4 regions of the Streptosporangium sp. CA-135522 genome follow, and region 2 is predicted to be linked to each of the others. Evidence: riboswitches for the same ligand, from Rfam matches in the RefSeq annotation. Region 2 holds a riboswitch; each other region holds the start of a gene.
The links. Region 2 has a riboswitch for cyclic di-AMP ahead of ACQPYK_RS14415 (C40 family peptidase). Riboswitches for the same ligand answer to the same signal wherever they lie in the genome.

Region 1: linked by a shared signal. The riboswitch ahead of ACQPYK_RS17260 (CHAP domain-containing protein) and the one ahead of ACQPYK_RS14415 (C40 family peptidase) in region 2 are both predicted to bind cyclic di-AMP.
Region 3: linked by a shared signal. The riboswitch ahead of ACQPYK_RS41000 (C40 family peptidase) and the one ahead of ACQPYK_RS14415 (C40 family peptidase) in region 2 are both predicted to bind cyclic di-AMP.
Region 4: linked by a shared signal. The riboswitch ahead of ACQPYK_RS37720 (coiled-coil domain-containing protein) and the one ahead of ACQPYK_RS14415 (C40 family peptidase) in region 2 are both predicted to bind cyclic di-AMP.

Annotation. Positions count from the first base shown of each region.
Region 1 is NZ_CP192026.1:3,661,572-3,666,659, reverse strand. It holds gene ACQPYK_RS17275 (hypothetical protein) at 1-669, opposite strand, end outside; gene ACQPYK_RS17270 (oxidoreductase) at 821-1,693, shown strand; gene ACQPYK_RS17265 (TetR/AcrR family transcriptional regulator) at 1,709-2,287, shown strand; cyclic di-AMP (ydaO/yuaA leader) riboswitch at 2,658-2,793, shown strand; gene ACQPYK_RS17260 (CHAP domain-containing protein) at 2,814-3,509, shown strand; gene ACQPYK_RS17255 (ABC transporter substrate-binding protein) at 4,115-5,088, shown strand, end outside.
Region 2 is NZ_CP192026.1:3,039,580-3,044,667, forward strand. It holds gene ACQPYK_RS14400 (hypothetical protein) at 1-606, shown strand, start outside; gene ACQPYK_RS14405 (NlpC/P60 family protein) at 733-1,686, shown strand; gene ACQPYK_RS14410 (hypothetical protein) at 2,023-2,319, shown strand; cyclic di-AMP (ydaO/yuaA leader) riboswitch at 2,619-2,777, shown strand; gene ACQPYK_RS14415 (C40 family peptidase) at 2,815-3,375, shown strand; gene ACQPYK_RS14420 (hypothetical protein) at 3,476-4,261, shown strand; gene ACQPYK_RS14425 (M48 family metallopeptidase) at 4,258-5,088, shown strand, end outside.
Region 3 is NZ_CP192026.1:8,694,004-8,699,091, forward strand. It holds gene ACQPYK_RS40990 (branched-chain amino acid aminotransferase) at 1-654, opposite strand, end outside; gene ACQPYK_RS40995 (3-isopropylmalate dehydrogenase) at 829-1,875, opposite strand; cyclic di-AMP (ydaO/yuaA leader) riboswitch at 2,019-2,249, shown strand; gene ACQPYK_RS41000 (C40 family peptidase) at 2,237-2,965, shown strand; gene ACQPYK_RS41005 (ROK family protein) at 3,095-4,267, opposite strand; gene ACQPYK_RS41010 (sugar ABC transporter substrate-binding protein) at 4,385-5,088, shown strand, end outside.
Region 4 is NZ_CP192026.1:7,991,256-7,996,343, forward strand. It holds gene ACQPYK_RS37700 (TIGR03086 family metal-binding protein) at 1-413, shown strand, start outside; gene ACQPYK_RS37705 (HD domain-containing protein) at 488-1,084, shown strand; gene ACQPYK_RS37710 (DeoR/GlpR family DNA-binding transcription regulator) at 1,169-1,969, shown strand; gene galT (galactose-1-phosphate uridylyltransferase) at 1,966-3,045, shown strand; cyclic di-AMP (ydaO/yuaA leader) riboswitch at 3,117-3,252, shown strand; gene ACQPYK_RS37720 (coiled-coil domain-containing protein) at 3,306-4,229, shown strand; gene ACQPYK_RS37725 (GNAT family N-acetyltransferase) at 4,550-5,088, shown strand, end outside.

The sequences.
Region 1 (5,088 bases), 620 kb from region 2:
GCCGAGCACGACGGTGCGCTCCTGCGGACGCGGCCTGCGCAGGGGCTGCGAGCGCAGCCAGGCGAAGTCGTGGGTGATCAGCTCCGTGCCCCCGTCCCGTACGGCCCGCGCCAGCTCGGCGGGGACGGGCAACGCCGTGAAGATCGACAGGCGGCCGGAGCGGGCGGCGGCGCGCAGTCGCAGGCCGGCGGCCGTCCCCAGCGCGCGCCTGAGCCCGGCCCGCAGTGGGCCGGAGGCGCTCGCGCGAGCCCGCAGCAGCGGTGTGAAGACCTGTCCGGTGAGCAGTTCCAGGAGCCTGATGGTGGCCAGGCCGTCGTCGACGATCACGATGCGGCCCGGCAGGGCGGTCAGCCAGCCGAACTGCACCTTGCCGGAGAAGGCGTCGCCGACCGCCCAGGTCGTGCCCCGGCGGGGCCTGGGCATCTCAGGCTCGGGAGCGGCCAGCTCCAGCCCGCCGGGCGGGCCGAGCCGGGAGATCTCACGGCGGGTGATCAGGAGCGGACGCAGGCCCGCTCGGGGCACCACTCGGGCACGTGGGCCGAGCAGCCCGGCGTGGTGGGCTTCCACGGCGCAGAGCATCTGCAGCGGGGACTCCACCCAGGCAACGGCCGAACCCTGCTCCCGCGCGTGGTCTCGACCGTGCTCCACGCCGGGCGATGACCCGTTCACGACTGCCTCACCGTAACCGGGATGTCTTACACGCCCGGGAACTGTGGGTGAACACCCGAATACGCCCACTTGCGCATCTGATCCAGGACGATCTACCGTGGTGTACGGAACGGTTTCGTACACCTTGCCTCACGCCTCAGAGGAGCGAGCCATGTGGACCCCGGACGACATCCCCGACCTGACCGGCACCACCGCGGTGGTCACCGGCGCCGGTGGCGGCATCGGACTCCCGACCGCGCTGCACCTGGCCGGGCACGGTGCGCGGGTCATCGTGGCCACACGGGATCGGGCCAGGGGAGAGGCGGCGACGTCCGCGATCCGCCTGCGGGTCGCGGACGCGCGAATCGAGTGGAGACGGCTGGACCTGGCCGATCTGAGCTCGGTGCGGGCGTTCGCCTCCGCCTTCGACGGGCCCCTCGACATACTGGTCAACAACGCGGGAGTCGGCATGATCCCTCGGCGGACCACCGCCGACGGGTTCGAGATGCAGTTCGGCACCAACCACCTGGGTCACTTCGCCCTGACCGGGCTGCTGCTGCCGCACCTGCTCGCCCGGCCGAGCGCCCGGGTGGTCACGGTCTCCAGCGACGCGCACGGCCTGGGCCGGATCGACTTCGGCGACCTGGGCCTCGAACGCCGCTACGGGCGGTTCTCGGCCTACGGCAGGTCGAAGCTCGCCAACCTGCTGTTCACGCTGGAGCTGCAGCGCAGAGCGGAGGGGCGGCTGCTCAGCGTGGCCACTCATCCCGGTGCGACGGCCACCGGCATCATGAAGCTGGGCGTGCTCACCAGGCCGGTCAACGCCCTCATGCGTTTGGCGCTGCAGCCTCCGCTCAAGGGCGCGATCCCCTCCCTCTACGCCGCCACCTCCACCGAGGTGACCGGCGGCCAGTTCATCGGTCCGGGCCCGAAGACGCTGACCCCTTCCCCCAAGGCACTGGAGGAGGATGTGGCCCGGCGGCTGTGGGAGACCTCGGAGGAGCTCACGGGCGTACGATTCAAGACGATCACACGGCACTCGTAGCCCATCGGAGGCACCTTGCGTCTCGATCCCAGCCGGGAGCGGGCGATTCTCGACGCGACCATGGAACTGCTCTCCGAAGTCGGGTTCGACCGCATGTCCGTCGACCAGATCGCCAAGCGCGCCAGCGCGAGCAAGGCCACGATCTACCGCCGCTGGCCGGGCAAGGAAGCGCTGGTCGTCGACCTGGTCTGCAACCATCTGGAGATCGACGTCGCGCCGCCGCCCGACACCGGGTCGATGCGCGGCGACCTGACGGCGGTGGTGGCCGGGTTCTGCCGGACCCTGGAGCAAAGGCACAGCCTCGTCTTCGGGCTGCTGCCCGCACTGCTCACCACGCCCGACCTGGCGGCCGCCCTGCGCGAGCACGTGCCCCGCCCCGACATCACCGGCACCACCCCGCTGCTCGACCGCGCCCGCGAGCGGGGCGAACTACCGGAAAGGATCGAGCCCGGCGAGATCAGGAGGGTCACCGAGGCCCTGGTCTGGCATCGGCTGCTCATCCTCGGAAAGCCGCTCGACGAGGCCTTCGCCGAGGAGACGGTCGACCGGGTGCTGCTGCCGCTGATCCATGCCTGGTCCGCGACGAAACACTGATCGAAGCGAGCGTTTTCGCAGGTAAAACCCCTCTTGGGGAAAAGATCTACGTTGATGACGAACACCGGGGGACGAGGAGGGAGTCGGGCGGCGCACTTTTCCCTCGTCTCCTCGCGGAAAGGCCGTGCGCCTCGGCGTTTCCGGTCTCCTCCCGGACGCCGGGAGCGAGCGGAGTGATCTTGGGAAAGACCAAGTCTTCCCCCTCGATTCGGACGCATTCCCAAGCCAAGGCAATGTGTCCCACTTGTAATCGTTTGTCCGTTTCACGTAGCTTCTAGTCATTCCTGGTGAACGCCTAGGTCTTTGCAGGTCTACGCGTTACCAACACATTGCCCGACCGTGTCGCATCGGAGTGGATCACTCCGCCCGGTGAGCACGGCCGCCGAATCCGCGAGTCGCGGAACCGGGGAACCACGTTCTTGGGGTGAATCGGCGCCTTTGCGCGCCGTAGGGCACTTCCCAGCCCGAACCCGTCAGCTAACCCGGTAGGCGGAATGAGAAGCGAAGCAAGGAGTCACACCCCCGCATGGCCAAGAACCGCCTCACCCCCAAGACCCGTCACCTGACCCGCATCGTTCTGGGCGCTTCCATCGCCCTGGGTGGCAGCATCGCCGCAGTCCCCGCCGCCCTGGCGGACACTCCGGGACAGCTCCCCGTCGCCATCCCCCAGGTGGAGATCTCCAAGACCACCGAGACCCCTCTCCAGGCCAAGGCCGCGCGCCTGCCCAAGGTCACGGCCGCGCAGGTCCTGCGCATCGCCGCCAAGCAGGTCGGCGTCTCCGAGAACGCCCAGGGCGGCGGGACGAAGTTCCAGTCCTGGTACGTCTCCTCCCCCCGCGCCCGGGAGACCGTCGCCCGTGACGGCGGCAACGTGCGGGCCTACGCCAACGCCCCCTGGTGCGCGATGTTCGTCTCCTGGGTCGGCGAGCAGGCCGGCATCCGTCCCACCATGGGCTGGGACGCCTACACCGTCGCCCACGCCCGGTGGTTCAAGAACAACGACCACTGGGGCAACGCCGCCAAGCCCGGCGCCGTCGTCTACTTCGACTGGAACGGTGGCAAGAGCATCAGCGGGATCGACCACGTCGGCTTCGTGAAGAAGGACAACGGCGACGGCACGATCAGCACGATCGAGGGCAACACCGGCAACGGCCGGGTCGAGCAGCGCGTCCGGCCCAAGTCCCAGGTCGTCGGCTACGGCTACCCGGTCTACGCCGGCTGATCCACCGGCGCGCAACACCGCCGATCCATCGGCGCGCACCGGCCGCCCCCTCGGCACGCACCGCCGATCCATCGGCACGCACCGGCCGCCCCCTCGGCACGGAGCACGAAAAAGGGCCCGGCTCATCAGAGCCGGGCCCTTTCGGCGTCCGCCCCCTGCTCGCGCTCTCGCCTCCCTCCCCCAGTCGCGTCTCACGGTCCTCACCCGGCCGCGTCTCACGGTCCTCCCCGGCAGGCCCCCTCCCCGTGCCCCCGCGGCCTCTCGGCACCCCGCCCCCACGGCTCGCCGGCCCTTCGCGGTGCCCGGTCCACTCGAACGACGACCTCGCCGTAAGGAATGTCCGGTTGCATCCCCCTGCGATGGGAGCGCTCCCAAACACACCTCTGGGTGATTTGTCGACTTATATAACTATTCGTCCCCACATAAAGGGTGGGATGTAACGGTTGAGTTTCGGCATATTGACGTCCCGGATGCCTATCGTCCACTCTTCGTGGGAGCGCTCCCAAAACACGTTGAGGGACAACCCGTCGCGGACGCGTTTGTCGGGGACCGATCCGCGACGCCACCTCCCATCGATTCGGGCGACCACCTGAGAGGGGTCCGGAATGTTGAACAACAAGCGGCATGGCAAGCTCGCCGCGGTCGCGGTGATGGCGGCCACCGCCCTGGCGATCACTTCCTGCGGTTCGAGTGAACCCGCCAAGCCGGCGACCGGCGGCGGCTCCTCCGCGCCGGCCGCCGAGCCGGTGACCATCACCGTGCACACCTTCGGCGGTGGCGAGAACTTCGGCTATGACAAGGCCGTGGAGACGTGGAACGCCGCGCATCCGAACATCCAGGTGAAGTACCAGAACCTCACCGACCGCTTCGAGGACGTCTACCTGCCCCAGCTGCTGCAGCGTCTGCAGGCCGGAAGCGGCGCGGCCGACATCATCGCCCTGGACGAAGGCGCGATGGGTCTCATGAAGGCGCGTCCGCAGTTCTTCACCGACCTCGGCGCGTACGGCCTGGACAGCCGCAAGGCGGACTTCCCCGCGGCGAAGTGGGACAACGGCATCAACGCCGACGACAAGCTGTTCGCGCTCGGCACCGACATCGGCGGCATGACCATGTGCTACCGCACGGACCTGTTCAAGAAGGCCGGCCTGCCCACCGACCGCGAGGAGGTCGGCAAGCTCTGGCCGGACTGGAACGCGTTCATGGAGGTCGGCAAGAAGTTCCAGGCCGCCAACCCCGGCAAGGGCGATCCCAAGTTCCTCGACGGCCCGAACACGCTCTACAACGTGATCCTGTCGCAGGAGGCGCCGAAGAACGGCAACGTCTCCTACATCGACAAGAACAACCAGCTCGTCATCGAGAGCAACCCGGCCATCAAGACCTCCTTCGACACGGTGAAGAGCTTCAGCGAGGCCGGCCTGACCGCCAAGCTCGCCTCCTTCACCCCGCCGTGGAACGCCGCCATCAAGAAGGGCGGGTTCGCCACGATGGGCTGCCCGGCCTGGATGCTCGGCGTGGTCTCCGGCGCGGCCGGCGACGTCGGCAAGGGTAAGTGGGACATCGCGGCGGTGCCCGGCGGCGC
Region 2 (5,088 bases):
GCCCTCGTGGCCGGTGCGGTCGTCGCCGCACCCGGTGCGGCCGTCGCCGCTTCCGGCGTTCCCAAGGGGTTCTTGCTGTACGAGAAGGCCGCGGCGAAGAAGGACAACGACCCCGAGACGAACTGGAAGGTCAGCGACTCTCTCAAGGCGAGGCTCGCGCTCGACCCGTGTGACCGGGGAGCCCCCGGCAAGGCGGGCCGGGTGGCCGCGCGGACGGTGACGTTCACGGGTGTGCCGGACTTCATGAAGGTCGAGCAGGTGCTCCTGTATGGTTCGAAGGCCGACGCGGAGCGGGCCATGACCCAGGTCCGCGCCGCCCTGTCCGCATGCGCGTCCCGTACCGACAGCGGCTCCAGCTACCGCTACGCCTCCGCACCCGTGACCGGGCTCGGAGACGACGCGCTGAAGGTCTCCGGTCAGGTCTACTACGGCAGGAAGGCCGGCATCGGCGGCGACCGGAGCGTGGTGGTCCGCAAGGGCAGCGCCGTGCTGATCTATCTCTGGGCGGGAGAGTACGCCAAGCCGGCCAAGCATGACTGGGACAACCAGCTGCGGGACGCCGGCAAAATGGCCGGGAAGATCTGCACGATCGCCGTCTGCGCCTGAGAGCAAAACAGCCAAAAAGGTGAGCTAAGCCTTACTTCTTCTGTACTATTCCGCCCAGGTCTTTGCACTGGGGGAGGCGGCACCGTGGCCGTGGCAGGTATGCCGGTTGGATTTGGTCGGGTGCCGATGGCCGTAGGGCTGGCCTTCGCGCTGTTGCTGCTGCCGGTCGGCGGCAGCGCTTTCGCCGAGCCGAAGCCGACCATCGCCCAGGCCAAGAAGAAGCTGGACAAGCTCAACGACCAGGCTGACAAAGTCGTCGAGAAATACAACCAGGCCAGCGAGAAGTGGAAGAAGGCCCGCAAGAAGTACCAGACGCTGAACGGCGACCTCGCCCGTCAGAACGCCAAGGTCGCCGGGCTGCGCGAGGAGCTCGTCACGATGGCCGTCAGCTCCTACCAACTCGGCGGAGTGAGCAGCTGGGAGGGGCTGATCAGCCAGCCCAGCTTCGGCACGCTGCTGAGCGGCCTGGCCATGGTCGATCAGATGTCCGCCTCCCGCGCCCAGTCCCTGGAGGCCTTCGACGCGGCGAACAAGACGCTGCGCGACAACCGCGACAAGGCCAAGGTCGCCCTCTCGGAGGCCGACGCGACGCGCGACGAACTGGCGGCGGAGAAGACCAAGGCCGACAAGATGGTCAAGGTCCAGACCAAGCTGCTGCGCAAGCTCGGTGCCTACCGGACCGGCGACCCCAACAGCGCCGGCATCAAGTACAACGGCCCGGCCTCCGGCAACGCCAAGGCCGCCCTGGACTTCGCCTTCGCCCAGATCGGCAAGCCGTACCAGTACGGCGGCACGGGCCCGGGCGGCTGGGACTGCTCCGGCCTCGTCCAGGCCTCCTGGCGCAGCGGCGGCGTCAGCCTTCCTCGCACGACCTGGGAGCAGTGGGGCTGGGGCGCCAGCCGCAAGGTGTCCCTGAGTGATCTCCAGGCCGGGGACCTGATCTTCAGCTCGGGCCTGGGCCACGTGGGCCTCTACGCGGGCAACGGCCAGATCGTCCACGCTCCCCAAACGGGAGACGTCGTCAAGGTCGTTCCCCTGTCCTCCTACGGTGGCCGTCTGGTCGGAGCCGTCCGCCCCTGAACCGGTGGACGCCCGAAGCGGATGTCCCGGCGGACGGCCGATCTCGGGGCGGGGGTCCGGAATCGGGACGCGGCCATCTCCGGCGTCCGATCGGGCATTCCTCACCGAGGCTCTCGCAGGGACCCGGGCACTCACGTGCGGGCGTCCGCCTGCTCGAGGGGCGTCCGCGTACTCATGTGAGGGTCTCCGCGTATTCGCGAGGATCTGCCTTCCTGGGGCTTTTTCGGGTTAAGTGACATCTGACGCAAAAGCAGCCGTTCCCTTGGAGAGATCGACACGCCCTGGGCCAAGGACGCCGCGGGCAACACCGTGCCGACGGCCCACCGCGTCGAGGGCATGACGCTGATCCAGGCCGGCGGCCATCTGCCCGTCGCCGAGTACGACCGGTTCGGTCACGCGGTGCGCGGGCTCACCGCGCACAACCGGGCACTGGCGCTCGACGAGGACGGCCACCGTCTCGCCGAGCTCGCCATCACCCGGTTCGACGAGCCCGGAGCGCGCCGAGTCGCCGGCCACCCGCCGGATCTACGACGCCACCGTACGGCCGGCCGCGACGTGGACCGTCGCGGACGCGGGACGGCCGCCGCCTCTCGGCCGGCCCTCACGACGATCCGGGCGCCGGAAGGGTACTGAAGATCGAATTCAGTGTGACGAATGTTACAGAAGAGGTGTTCTTCGGGTGATCATTCACGGAATGTGACGAGAGTCATATTCGATTGAAGGAACCGGCTATCACGCTGGGGTAACGGAAGAACGGACAGCGCTTTCCGATCTTCATTTCCTTGTCATTGCTTTGCCGGAATTTGAGGATCGGAGTACCTTCTGGCGTCGCGGCGGCACGCCATGTCGCCGCTCCGAATGCCGGCCCTCCAGGCCGGCATTCCGCTGAGAAATCCAATTGGCCGCCGCTCCCCTGCGGGGTTGACCCCCACCGCGGCGGCCTGCCGAATCCGTGCAGCCAGGAGGCATGGAACCGGGGACCCAAGGGCCCTCAGAGCATGGCCAGGGGTGAATCGGCATATGTCATGCCGTAGGGCGACTTCCCCGCCCGAATCCGTCAGCTAACCCGGTAGGCATCAGTGGAAGTCCCAAGGAGAAATCCTGTCTACCACCCTGCATAACCCCCGTTTGTCGCGCCTTGCCCGCCTTTCCTTCGGCGGTGCCGTCCTCACCCTGACCGCTTCCTCCGGGGCGGTCGCGCTGAGCTCCACGGCTGCACAGGCGACGGCGGACAGCGTGATCACCGTCCAGGCCGAAAGCACCGCGAAGACCAAGGCGAAGGCCAAGGTCAAGGCGAAGGCCGGGACGAGCAAGATCGCACGGCAGAAGGTGAGGGCCGGCAAGGCCGTCGTGGCGGCCAAGAAGCAGATCGGCGATCCGTACCGGTGGGGAGCCACCGGTCCCGGCGCGTTCGACTGCTCCGGACTTGTCCAGTACGCGTGGCGCAAGGCCGGCGTGTCTCTCCCCCGGATCACGCAGAGCCAGTACCGCGCCGTCAGGAAGAAGGTCTCCTGGAGCCGTCTGCGCCCCGGTGACCTGCTGTTCTTCTACGGCAAGGGCCACGTGGGCATGTACGTCGGCAAGGGCAAGATGGTCCACTCGCCGAGCAGCGGCAAGACGGTCCGGATCGTGAATCTGAAGGGGTACTACAGGTCCTCCTTCGCCGGAGCGGTCCGCCCCGGAGGCTGACGGAGGGAACCGGCCCCGGCCATCCTCGACGGATGACCGGGGCCGCTCCATGCCGGCCGAACCGGGGCCGCTCCACGCCCGTCGAGTAGCATCGACTCATATGTCCGTCCCGAGAGGGCGTCGCGCCGTGCTCACCGGGATGCTGGCGCTGATGGGCGCCGGCCTGATCGCCGGGGCGGGGCCGCTGCCCCGGCAGCCGCGCGGCCCGTGGCCCGGCGCCGCCACCGTCGTCCGCGGCGAGCACTCCATCGTGATCGGCCACCGCGTCCCACCGGCGAACCTGCGGGATCTGGCGTCGAGGGCCGACCGCGCCCGCCGTGCCGTCGGGCGGATCTGGGGACCGGTCCGGGCGGTGATCCTCTTTCCCGCCACCGACGCGGAGGCGGCGGCGCTCGCCGGCGCGGGGAGCACCGGAGGGCTGGCCGCGATGGCCACCGCCGACCGGGTGGTCGTCCTGCCGTCGGGCTACGCCAGGCTCAGCGAGACCGGCCGGGACGTGGTGATCGCCCACGAGCTCACCCACGTGGCCACCGGCGCGACCCGGGGCGGCAGGGTGCCGATGTGGCTGTCGGAGGGGTTCGCCGACTACGTGGGATACCGCGACTCCGGGATAGGGGTCCGCGAGGCCGCCGCCGAGCTCGCACGGGAGGTGCGCGCGGGCGTCGTGCCCACCCGGCTTCCCGGGCCGGCCGACTTCGCCCCCGGCGTCCCTCGGCTGGCGCAAGCCTACGAGGAGGCCTGGCTCGCCTGCCGCTACATCGCGGAGCGCTTCGGCGAGAAGGCGCTGGTGAGGCTTTACGGTAGCGATGTCGGCAGCACGCTGGGCCTGTCGCAGGCGGAGCTCGTCGCCGCCTGGCGGGACCACCTCCGAAGGGAACTGGGATGACGCGAACCACGACCGGTACGCCCCCGGGCATCCGGGCGGCGGGATGGGCGCTGGCCGCCCTCGGAGCGGTCACGCTGGCGGTCGTGGCGTTCACCACGCCCTGGCGGGCTCTGCCGCCCACGGCGCCGCCCGTCGTCCCCGACCCGGCCCGCGACTTCACCCCGGACCAGATCGCCCGTTCCGAGAGCTTCGACGCCGTGCTCAGCGCGCCCGCCTACCTCTCGCTCGGCCTGACCCTGGTGGCGGCCGGGATCCTGGTGAGCACCCCGCTGGGCGCGCGGCTGGTCGGCAGGCTGCGGGGGCCGTGGTGGCTGAGGGTGCTGCTCGGCGTCCTGGTGCTGTCGGTGGCGGTGGAGATCCTGCGCTGGCCGCTGGGCATGTGGTCGGAGATCCACCTGCGCGAGTTCGGCCTGTCCACCCAGGACTGGCCGGCCTGGAGCGCCGACCGGATCAAGAACATCGGCATCAGGACCGGGCTGATCGCGATCATGGTGCTCGCGGTGGTCGCGCTGGCGCGCCGCTACCGGCGCTGGTGGATCCCCGCGGCCGTCGGCGCGTTCGCGCTGACCATGGTCGCCTCCTTCGCCTACCCGGTGCTGATCGAGCCGCTCTTCAACGACTTCACGCCGCTGCCCGCCGGGCAACTCCGCGACGACCTGCTCACCATGGCCTCCCGGGACGGCGTGCCCGTCGAAGACGTCCTCGTCGCCGACGCCTCCCGGCGGACCACCACGCTCAACGCCTACGTCTCCGGGCTCGGCGCGACCCGCAGGATCGTGGTCTACGACACGTTGCTCAAGGCGCCCGCGGACGAGGTCGAGCTGGTG
Region 3 (5,088 bases), 4.6 Mb from region 2:
CTGGCGCTGGGCCACGAAGGCCGCCGCGTAGTTGCCGCCGCACTTGGCGAAGCCGGTGCCGCCGGGAGCTGCGCGGGTGTATTCGGTGGACAGCCAGACCGACACGGGCTTGTCGGCGCCGAAGTAGGCGGCCGCCGGGGAGGCGATCACCATGTAGCGGTAGGTCCTGGAGGGGTAGTTGACGCCGAGCGCGGCCTGCGTGGCGATCATGAAGGGACGCAGGTAGAGGCTGTGGCCCGGGGTCGTGGGCACCCACTCGCGATCGGTCTGGACGAGGAGCTCCAGCGACTCGACGAACGTCTCCTCGGGAAGCTCCGGCATGGCCATCCGCGCCGCCGACAGGTTGAACCGGGCGGCGTTGGAGTACGGCCGGAAGGTCGCGATCGCGCCGCTCTCCTGACGGTAGGCCTTCAGCCCCTCGAAGAGCTCCTGGGCGTAGTGGAAGACCGAGGTGGCCGGGTCCAGGCTCAGCGGGCCGTACGGCGTGAGCCGCGCGTCGTGCCAGCCCTCCCCCTCAGTGTAGTCGATCGAGATCATGTGATCGGTGAAGGTCTGTCCGAATCCGGGACTCTCCAGTACCTGCTCACGCTCGGCTGCGGTGCGAGCGTGGTCGGAGAGCTGCACGTCGAAGCTGAGCTTCTGAGCGGTGGTCATGACGGAGATCCTTCTCTTTGTGGCGGTCTGCACCTGAGTCCATTCTGCGATGGACCAGGTAACGGGAAACTACTGCATCTATGTCGGAAACCGGCAGTGCCGGGATAAAAGAAGACGCGCCCGGCGGCTCACGTGAGCCGCCGGGCGCGTCTGAGGTGGGGGAAGGCGGCTTCGTCAGCCGGCTACTCGGGCGGTGATGTCGTCACCGATCTCGTGGGTGGTGCGGCTGGTCCAGCCGGTCTGCCGCTCGAGCAGGTCGTCGGCGACGGCCTGCTCGACCCGGGCGGCCTCGGCGGACAGGCCGAGGTGGTCCAGGAGCATGGCGACCGACAGGATCGTCGCGGTCGGGTCGGCCTTGCCCTGGCCCGCGATGTCGGGGGCACTGCCGTGGACCGGCTCGAACATGCTCGGCGCGGTGCGGTCGGGGTTGATGTTGCCACTGGCCGCCAGGCCGATGCCACCGGCGACGGCGGCGCCGATGTCGGTGAGGATGTCACCGAAGAGGTTGTCGGTGACGATCACGTCGAACCGCTCCGGCTGGCTGACGAAGAACATCGAGGCGGCGTCGATGTGGCAGTAGTCGGTCTGGACGTCGGGATATTCCAGGCTGACCCGATCGAACGTGCGGGCCCAGAGGTCGCCGGCGTAGGTGAGCACGTTGGTCTTGTGGACCAGCGTCAGCTTCTTGCGGGCTCGGCCGAGCGCCTTGTCGAAGGCGTAGCGGACGACGCGCTCGACGCCGAAGGCGGTGTTCAGCGACTCCTGGGTGGCGATCTCGTGCGGGGTGCCGCGGCGCAGCACGCCGCCCGCGCCCGCGTAGAGGCTCTCGGTGCCCTCGCGGACGACGACCATGTCGATGTCTTCGGGACGGGCCTTGCCCAGCGGGGTCTCGACGCCGGGGAAGAGCCTGACCGGGCGCAGGTTGACGTAGTGGTCGAGCTCGAAGCGGAGCTTGAGCAGCAGGTCGCGCTCCAGGATGCCCGGCGGAACGCTGGGGTCGCCGATCGCGCCGAGCAGGATCGCGTCATATCCGCGCAGCTCGTCAAGGGCCGTGTCGGAGAGGACCTCACCGGTCTGGTGGTAGCGCTTGGCGCCGAGGTCGTAGGTGGTGGTCTCCACCTTCGTGCCGACCGCTTCGAGCACCTTCAGGCCCTCGGCGACGACCTCGACTCCGATCCCGTCCCCGGGGATGACTGCCAGGCGAATGTTGCGCGAATCCATGCAGGCACCTTACCGGCCCGTCTCGGTAATCGAACACCCATCTCATCTGACGGACACTTTCCCCTCACTCGGACCCTCTGATCGTTTTGTCCGTTTTTGCGACGTATTGACCCTTTAATGAACTTTCGTTATGGTCCTCTGCATTCGAACCGATGCCTAATCCGCCCAGGTCGTCCCCTCTTTCGGCCTGCGCGGAGCCGGGGAACCACTTCCGGGATCCACGGCCGCCCAGGACATCTCGCTTCGCCCGGCGAAGCCGTGTCCTGAGCCGCCTACACGGGATCCCTTGGGGCGAATCAGCGCTTCTCGCGCCGTAGGGCGGCCTCCACGCCCGAGCCCGACAGCTAACCCGGCCGGCCCTATGGAAGGAACCATCCTGTCCGGCAAACTTTCCCCCCGCGTCCTGTCCCTGATCGTCGCCGGCACCGCCGTGTTCGCGACGCCGGCCGTCGCTTCGACCGCCGTCCTGGCCGACGCTCCCGCTCCGGCCCCCGTTTCCACGCCGGCGCCCGATGCCGTTCCCGCTTCCGCGCCCGATGCCGTTCCCGCACCCGCCCCCGCTTCCGCGCCCGATGCCGTTCCCGCGCCCGCCCCCAAGATCGTGACGCTCACCGGTCCCAAGCTCAAGGAGATCATCGCCAAGCGGACCCCCCTGCCCGCCTGGAAGAAGGCCGTGAAGTGGGCCATGGCCCAGCGCGGCACGCCCTACGTCTGGGGTGGCACCGGCAAGGGCGGCTTCGACTGCTCCGGCCTGATGCTCCGCGCCTACGGCGCCGCCGGGATCCACCTGCCCCGCGTCACCAACGACCAGTACGCAGCCTTCTCCAAGAAGGTCCCCTGGAAGAACCTCCAGCCCGGCGACCTGGTCTTCTTCCACAGTCTCGGCCACGTCGGCATGATCACCAGACCGGGCTACATGGTCCACGCCCCGCAGACCGGCGACGTGGTCAAGGAGGAGAAGCTCGACGCCTGGCGCCGCAGCAGTTTCGCCGGCGCCGTCCGCCCCGACCGTTCAGGCGTCAAGCTCACCGTCCAGCGGGCCAAGGTCGCGGCCGAACCCGCTCCCCCGATGCTTCAGGCCACCGCCTGAGGCCCCCTGAGCAGCGGGGCGCCGCGGGTCCGCCCGCCCGCGGCGCCCCGCCTCGCGCCCCATTCGGGGTCGCCATCAGTGCCGCCCCCTTCAGTGCCGCCCGTTCGGGGCCGTCCGCGCCCGCGCTGTTCAGGCCTGGCGTGCGGCGAAGATGACGTCCCAGGCACGGGCCAGCGCACGGGCGACGGCGCCGAGCAGGACCCCGCTGTCGCCCAGGGTGCTCGCCACCACGGTGGGACGTAGCGGTCCGAGCTCGGCGATCCGGCCGGCGATCGAGTCGCCGAGCAGGTCGAGATTGCGACCGACGCCACCGGTCAGCACGACCACCTCCGGATCCAGGACCGCGGCCACCGCGACGACCAGCCCGCCGATCCGGCGCCCCTCGGCCTCGACGACGGCCAGTGCGACCGGGTCCCCGGCCGCCGCCGCGGCGAACACCTCCTTGGCGGTCGCCAGCCGGAGCCCCGCCGCCCGAGCCTCGCGCACCACGCCGAGCGCGCCGGCCACGGTCTCGGTGAGCCCGTGCTCCAGCGTCTCCTGGTCGGGGGCGAGATCCTCGGCCGCGGGCAGGTAGGAGACCTCTCCCGCGGCGCCGCGCGCCCCGGAGTAGAGCTCGCCGTTGATGACGATGCCCATGCCGACGCCGGTGCCGACGGACACCAGCGCGAAGTGGGACTTCTCCTTGCCCTCCCCGTAGGCGTGCTCGCCGAGGGCGGCCAGGTTGATGTCGTTCTCTATCGCCAGGTCCGTCTCCAGCGCGGCACGCAGCCGGTCGAGCAGGCCGGGACTGCCCCAGCCGGGCAGGTTCGCGGCGAGGTCCAGCCGACCGGCGTCGGGATCGTAGACGCCGGGGCTGCCGACCACCGCGTAGGCGACCGAAGCCCATTCGAGATCGGCCTCGGCCACCGCCGCCTGGGCCAGGTCCCGGACCCGCGCGACCAGGTCGTCCTCGCTTCGCGCGTCGTTGCGGCCGTCACGGCGGCCGACGAAGCGGCCCCGGAGGTCGGCCACCGCCACCCGGATCCAGTCTCGGCCGATGTCGACGCCCGCGACGTGCACGGCACTGGCGTTCATGTCGTAGAGCGAGGTCACCGGGCCCGGACGGCCGGAGACCTCGCCGACCAGATGGACCAGCCCGTCTTCCTCCAGACCGGCCAACGCCGCCGACACGGTGGGTTTGGACAGGCCGGTGACCTTGGCCAGGTCGGCGCGCGAGGCCGGACCGTGTTCGAGGAGCTGGTCGAGAAGACGCCGCTCGTTCATCACCCGCAGCAGCCGTGGATTGCCGAGCTGGCCTCGCACCTTCACTCTCCTCTTGTGATCCCGATGATCCTGCGAAAAGGCTAGCCAACGCTCTTGATAGTAAACTACCTTTCTTACCAATCACGTTCGGGGCGGTACGCGAAAGGACGATGTGCGATGCACCGAGGATGGCTGGCCATTCCGCTGACGGCGGTGGCGCTCGCGACGGCCGCCTGCGGCGGCGGCTCGACCGCTACCACCACTCCCCAGGCCAAGGAGGGCGAGAACGCGGCCACGATCGCGCTCTTCCTCCCCGAGTCGAAGACCACCCGCTACGAGGCGTTCGACCGGCCCCTCTTCGAAGCCAAGGTCAAGCAGCTGTGCCCGGCCTGCAAGCTCCTCTACAGCAACGCCGACCAGGACGCCGCCAAGCAGCAGCAGCAGGTGGAGGCCGCGCTGACCCAGGGCGCGGACGTGCTGGTGCTCGACGCGGTGGACGCGGCGGCGGTGGCGCCGCTGGTCAATCAGGCCAAGCAGAAGAAGATCCCGGTGATCGCCTACGACCGGCTGATCTCCGGCATCGGCTACGACTACTTCGTCTCGTTCAACAACGTCCGGGTCGGCGAGATGCAGGGACAGGCGCTGCTCGACGCGCTCACCGCCAAGGGCACGGTGGCCAAGGGCCAGATCGTGATGATCAACGGCTCTCCCACCGATCCCAGCTCGGCCGACTACAAGAAGGGTGCGCACAACGTCCTGGACGGCAAGGTCAAGGTGGCCCAGGAGTTCGACACCCCCGACTGGAGCCCGGACAAGGCCCAGCAGCAGATGGAGCAGGCGATCACCAAGACCGGGCGCGACACCATCGTCGGCGTGCTGTC
Region 4 (5,088 bases), 5.0 Mb from region 2:
CTCCGGAGCTTCTCGCCGGGCGGACCGTCTCCGAGGTCGGCGACGCCTTCGACGGTGATCTGCTCGGTGACGACCCGTTGAAGGCGTTCGACATCTCGGCGGTGGCCGCCGCCCAGGCGGCGAGCGAGGAGGGCGCGCTGGCGCGCGTCGTCCACCTGTCGTTCGGCGATGTGCCCGCCGGGGAGTACGTCAACGAGCTGTTCGCCGACGCCCTCATCCACACCTGGGATCTCGCCCGCGCCATCGGCGCCGACGAGCGGCTCGACCCCGAGCTGGTGGAGGCCTGCGCGGCCTGGTTCGCCGACGCCGAAGAGGGCTACCGCCAGGCCGGTGTCATAGGAGAGCCGCAACAGGTGGACCCGGACACCGATCCCCAGACCAGGCTGCTCGCCTCATGGGGTCGCCGCAGCTAGCGGGCCGCCGTCTCCGGCGCTCCCGCTCGCGGGGTGGTGAACACGGTCACCGGCCGTGCTCCTAGGCTCCCCGCATGAGCGCGAAACTGATGGACCGCTGGCGGTCCCTGACAGGGCCCGAGGCCGAGAGCCTCGGCAGGGAGCTGATCGCCCGGTACGGCGAGCCGCACCGCAGGTATCACACGACCGACCATCTGGAGGCCGTGCTGAACCATGTCGACACGCTGGCCGGGAGCGCGGCCGACCCCGACCTCGTACGGCTCGCAGCCTGGTTCCACGACGCCGTCTACGACCCGCGGCGCGGCGACAACGAGGAGCGCAGCGCCCGGCTGGCCGAGCGCGCGCTGCCCGAGATGGGGCTGTCCGCCGACGCGGTGGCCACCGTGGCCCGGCTGGTCAGGCTCACCCTCACACACGACCCCGCGCCCGACGACGCGGACGGCGCCGTACTCTGCGACGCCGACCTGGCGATCCTGGCCGCTCCGCCCGAGGTCTACGCGGCCTACGCGGCGGCCGTGCGCCAGGAGTACTCCTTCGTGCCGGACGACGCCTTCCGGCGCGGCCGGGAGGCCGTACTCCGCTCGCTGCTCGACCTACCGGTGATCTTCCGCATCGCCGACCTGGAGGCTCCGGCCAGGGCGAACATCCATGCCGAGCTTGAGCGCCTGTGAGCGACTATTCACCAGGATTCAACACCGATCACCTGGCCTCTCTGTGATAATTTGGTGGAATCTGTTTGATTAAGGAGTGGATCAATGCTCGCCCAACAACGGCAGCAGGCGATTTTGGAGCGGGTGCGCAGCAGTGGTGGGGTCAGGGTCGCCGACCTCGTACGTGAGCTCGGCGTATCCGACATGACGATTCGCAGGGATCTGGAGGTGCTCGCCGAGCGCGGGCTGGTGGAAAAGGTGCACGGCGGGGCCACCGCCGCCGGACCCGGCTCGACGGAGGAGCCCGGATTCGCCGCCAAGTCGATGCGTCAGCAGGCGGAGAAGGAGGCGATCGCCCAGCACGCCGCGGCGCTCGTCCGGCCCGGCACGGCGATCGCCCTGTCCGCCGGGACGACGACCTGGACGCTGGCCCACTTCGTGATCGACGTGCCCGACCTGACCGTGATCACCAACTCGATCCGGATCGCCGACGTCTTTCACCGTTCTCCCCGCACGGACCGCACCGTCGTGCTGACCGGCGGCGTCCGCACTCCCTCGGACGCGCTGGTCGGCCCGGTGGCCGTGGCGGCGATCCGCAGGCTCCACGTGGACACCCTGTTCCTCGGCGTGCACGGGATGAACGCCCGCGCCGGGTTCACCACGCCGAACCTGCTGGAGGCGGAGACCGACCGCGAGCTGGTCGCCTCCGCGCACCGCCTCGTGGTGCCCGCCGACCACACCAAGTGGGGGACGGTGGGGATCAGCACGATCGCCGAGCTGGCCCAGGCCCACGTCGTGATCACCGACTCCGGCCTGTCGGACGAGGCCCGCGACGAGCTCACCGCACAGGTGGGCGAGCTGATCATCACCGAGCCGCAGCCGGAGAGCGAGGCGCTGAGCCGATGAAACGCACGATCACCCACCTGGCCGACGGCCGCGAGCTGCTCTACTTCGACCGGCGTGACGACGCCGACCGCAGCACGATCGACGAGCGCGAGCTGCCGCCCCGCCCCGCGGCCTCCGAGCTGCGCTACGACCCGCTGACCGAGGAGTGGATCGCGGTGGCCGGCCACCGCCAGGGCCGCACCTTCCTCCCCCCGGCCAGCGAGTGCCCGCTATGCCCGTCGACCCCCGGCCACTCGACCGAGATCCCCTCACCGGCCTACGACGTCGTCGTCTTCGAAAACCGCTTCCCGTCCTTCTCCGCTCAGCTGGGCGAATACTCCCAGGTCGGCGGGCTGAGCGAGGTCCGCCCGGGGATCGGCCGGTGCGAGGTGGTCTGCTTCACCTCCGACCACGACTCCTCCTTCTCCGAGCTCTCCGCCGACCAGGTCGAGCTGGTCATGGAGGCCTGGATCGACCGTACGGCGGAGCTGTCGGCGATGCCCGGTGTGGAGCAGGTGTTCTGTTTCGAGAACCGGGGAGCGGAGATCGGCATCACGCTGACCCACCCGCACGGCCAGATCTACGCCTACCCCTACGTGACCCCGCGCACCAAGCTGTCTCTCGGCGCGGCCGAACGGCACCGGGAACGAACGGGCCGCAACCTGTTCGCCGACGTGCTCGCCGCCGAGCGCGAGGCGGGGGTCCGCGTGATCGCCTCCAACGAGCACTGGACGGCCTTCGTCCCCGCCGCGGCACGCTGGCCGGTGGAGATCCACATCTACCCCCACCGCCAGGTCCCCGACCTGGGCGGACTGGAGGCCGCCGAGCGCGCGGCGTTCGGACCGCTCTACACGGACGTGCTCCGCCGGCTGGACGGCCTGTTCGGCGTGGCCATGCCGTACGTCGCGGGCTGGCATCAGGCGCCGGTGAACGCCGGTCGCGACCTTTCCTACGCACACCTGGAGCTGTTCAGTGTCCGCCGGGCGCCGGGCAAGCTGAAATATCTCGCCGGATCGGAGTCGGGCATGGGGGCGTTCGTGAACGACGTCCTCCCCGAGGAGACGGCACATCTTTTGCGATCTGTTGTCACAAACTGATCACTGATTAGCATCAGATTGGGGTCGCGTTACTCAGGGTTTACCACTACCATCCTCACACATCGGACCTAATGTCCGATATGCCTAATTCCGGGCGCATCGCCCGGGAGCCGGGGACCCATCGCATTTGGGGTGAACCACTTCGGTGGAAGGGCTTCCTCCAGCCCGAACCCGTCAGCTAACCCGGTAGGCGGTAGGAGAGGAGAGTCGTGGCGGCTCTGTCCCCCGCGTTCCGTCGCCATACGGCTTTGGCCGTTTCCATGGTTTCGGTCCTTGCGTTCACCTTCGGCACGGCGACCGTGGGTAACGCGACCCCCAAGCCGGACGAGTCCCGGCTCCGCGCAGAACTGGCCAAGCTGAACAAGAAGGTCGACGGGCTCATCGAGGCCTACGCGGCCAAGCGCGCGTCCCTCAAGAAGGCCCAGGCCGCCGAGACGGCCGCCCGGGCGGACCTGCGCAAGGCCGAGGAGGCCTACACCGAAGCCGAAAAGCAGGTCGACTCCATCGCCCGGCTCCGCTACCAGAGCGATTTCACCACCCTGCCCTCGATGCTGTTCTCCACCAACATGGGCGGCGCCGCGATCATGGAGCAGCTCACCGCCCAGCAGAGCAGCCAGCTACAGGTCTTCGCCCAAAGCCGCGATCTGAAGAAGCAGGCGGCGGAGAAGGCGGCCCTGCTCACCGAGCAGATCGGCGAGGAGGCCGGGGTGGTGGAGGCCCAGCGCGAAGACGCCGAGAAGGTGATCGACGCCATCGAGGAGAAGCTCGACGCGCTCGCCCCCACGGGCTCCGGCCGACGCTCCGACGGCAGCTGGGCGCCCCAGCTCCCCGCAGGCGCCGACAACATCACCGACCGCACCCGGATCATGCGCGAGGCGATCGAGAAGCGCTTCGCCCTGCCGTACGAGATCGGTTGCTACCGCTCCGAGAACGACGGCGGCGAACACCCGCTCGGCCGCGCCTGCGACTTCATGATGAGCACCGGCGGCTCGACACCCTCGGCGGACCACGTCAAGCTCGGCGAGGAGATCGCCGCCTGGGCTCTCAAGAACAGGGCCAACCTAGGCGTCAAGTACGTGATCTGGCGCCAGCGCATCAACTCCGGCACCGGCTGGCGCGCCATGTCCGACCGCGGCGGCGTCACCGCCAACCACTTCGACCACGTCCACATCTCGATGTTCTGACCCGCCCCTTCCCCCGTGCCCCGGCCTCGTTTCCGGCGCTGCTGTGATCAGTTGTACGCCACGGGCAGTTCGTGCGAACCTGTCTTCTCACCGACAGAACGATCAAGAACGGGCATGGCGTATGGCAAGATCACGGTTCGTCCGATCGGACTCGTCACAACGCGCCCGCCCGCCTCGTCTCGTGGCGTCGGCGCGGCCGGCCCCGCGGGAGCCGGCCACGCGTCGGACGGATCCGCCGCTCATCTCGCCGCCGGTCGCCTGCGTGGCGGCGAAGGCGAGCGGCCCGATCCGCGGCATCGCGCTCAACGGGGTCGTCGCCGATGTCTAGGATTCCCGTCAGGCCCGGCAGGGGCATCTTCGGCGCCGCCGAGAGGTTCCTGCGCCACCCGAGCACGACCACCGGTAACGTCGCCTGGCCCTCGGTGCGGATAGACCGGGCAAGGCCGGGCGACGGAGTGGGCATCCTCCAGGCCCACCGATCCTCTTTTCAGTCCACCTACGCCGAGGTCCCGGGGATGGACGTCAGCGCTCTCTCCGAGTTCGTCAGACACGACCTCACGCCCCGCAAGATCCTCGAATGGAGCAGAAAGGCCGACGCCGGCAGCGACGGCCTGTACGTGGCCCGATCCAACAACCGGATCATCGGGTTCGCCGAGATCTCACCCGACAGTTCCGGGATGGAGCTCAGCGGCTTGTACGTCATGTTCAGCCGAATGGGTTACGGAAACGGGAACCGGCTGCTCAGCACGGTTCTGAACGACATCCCTCCCGTGGCGCCCGTGAGCTTGCACGTGGCGAAAAACACCTCCGCGGTCGAGTTCTACAGGAGACACGACTTCGTGATCGTCGGCGAGGCAGA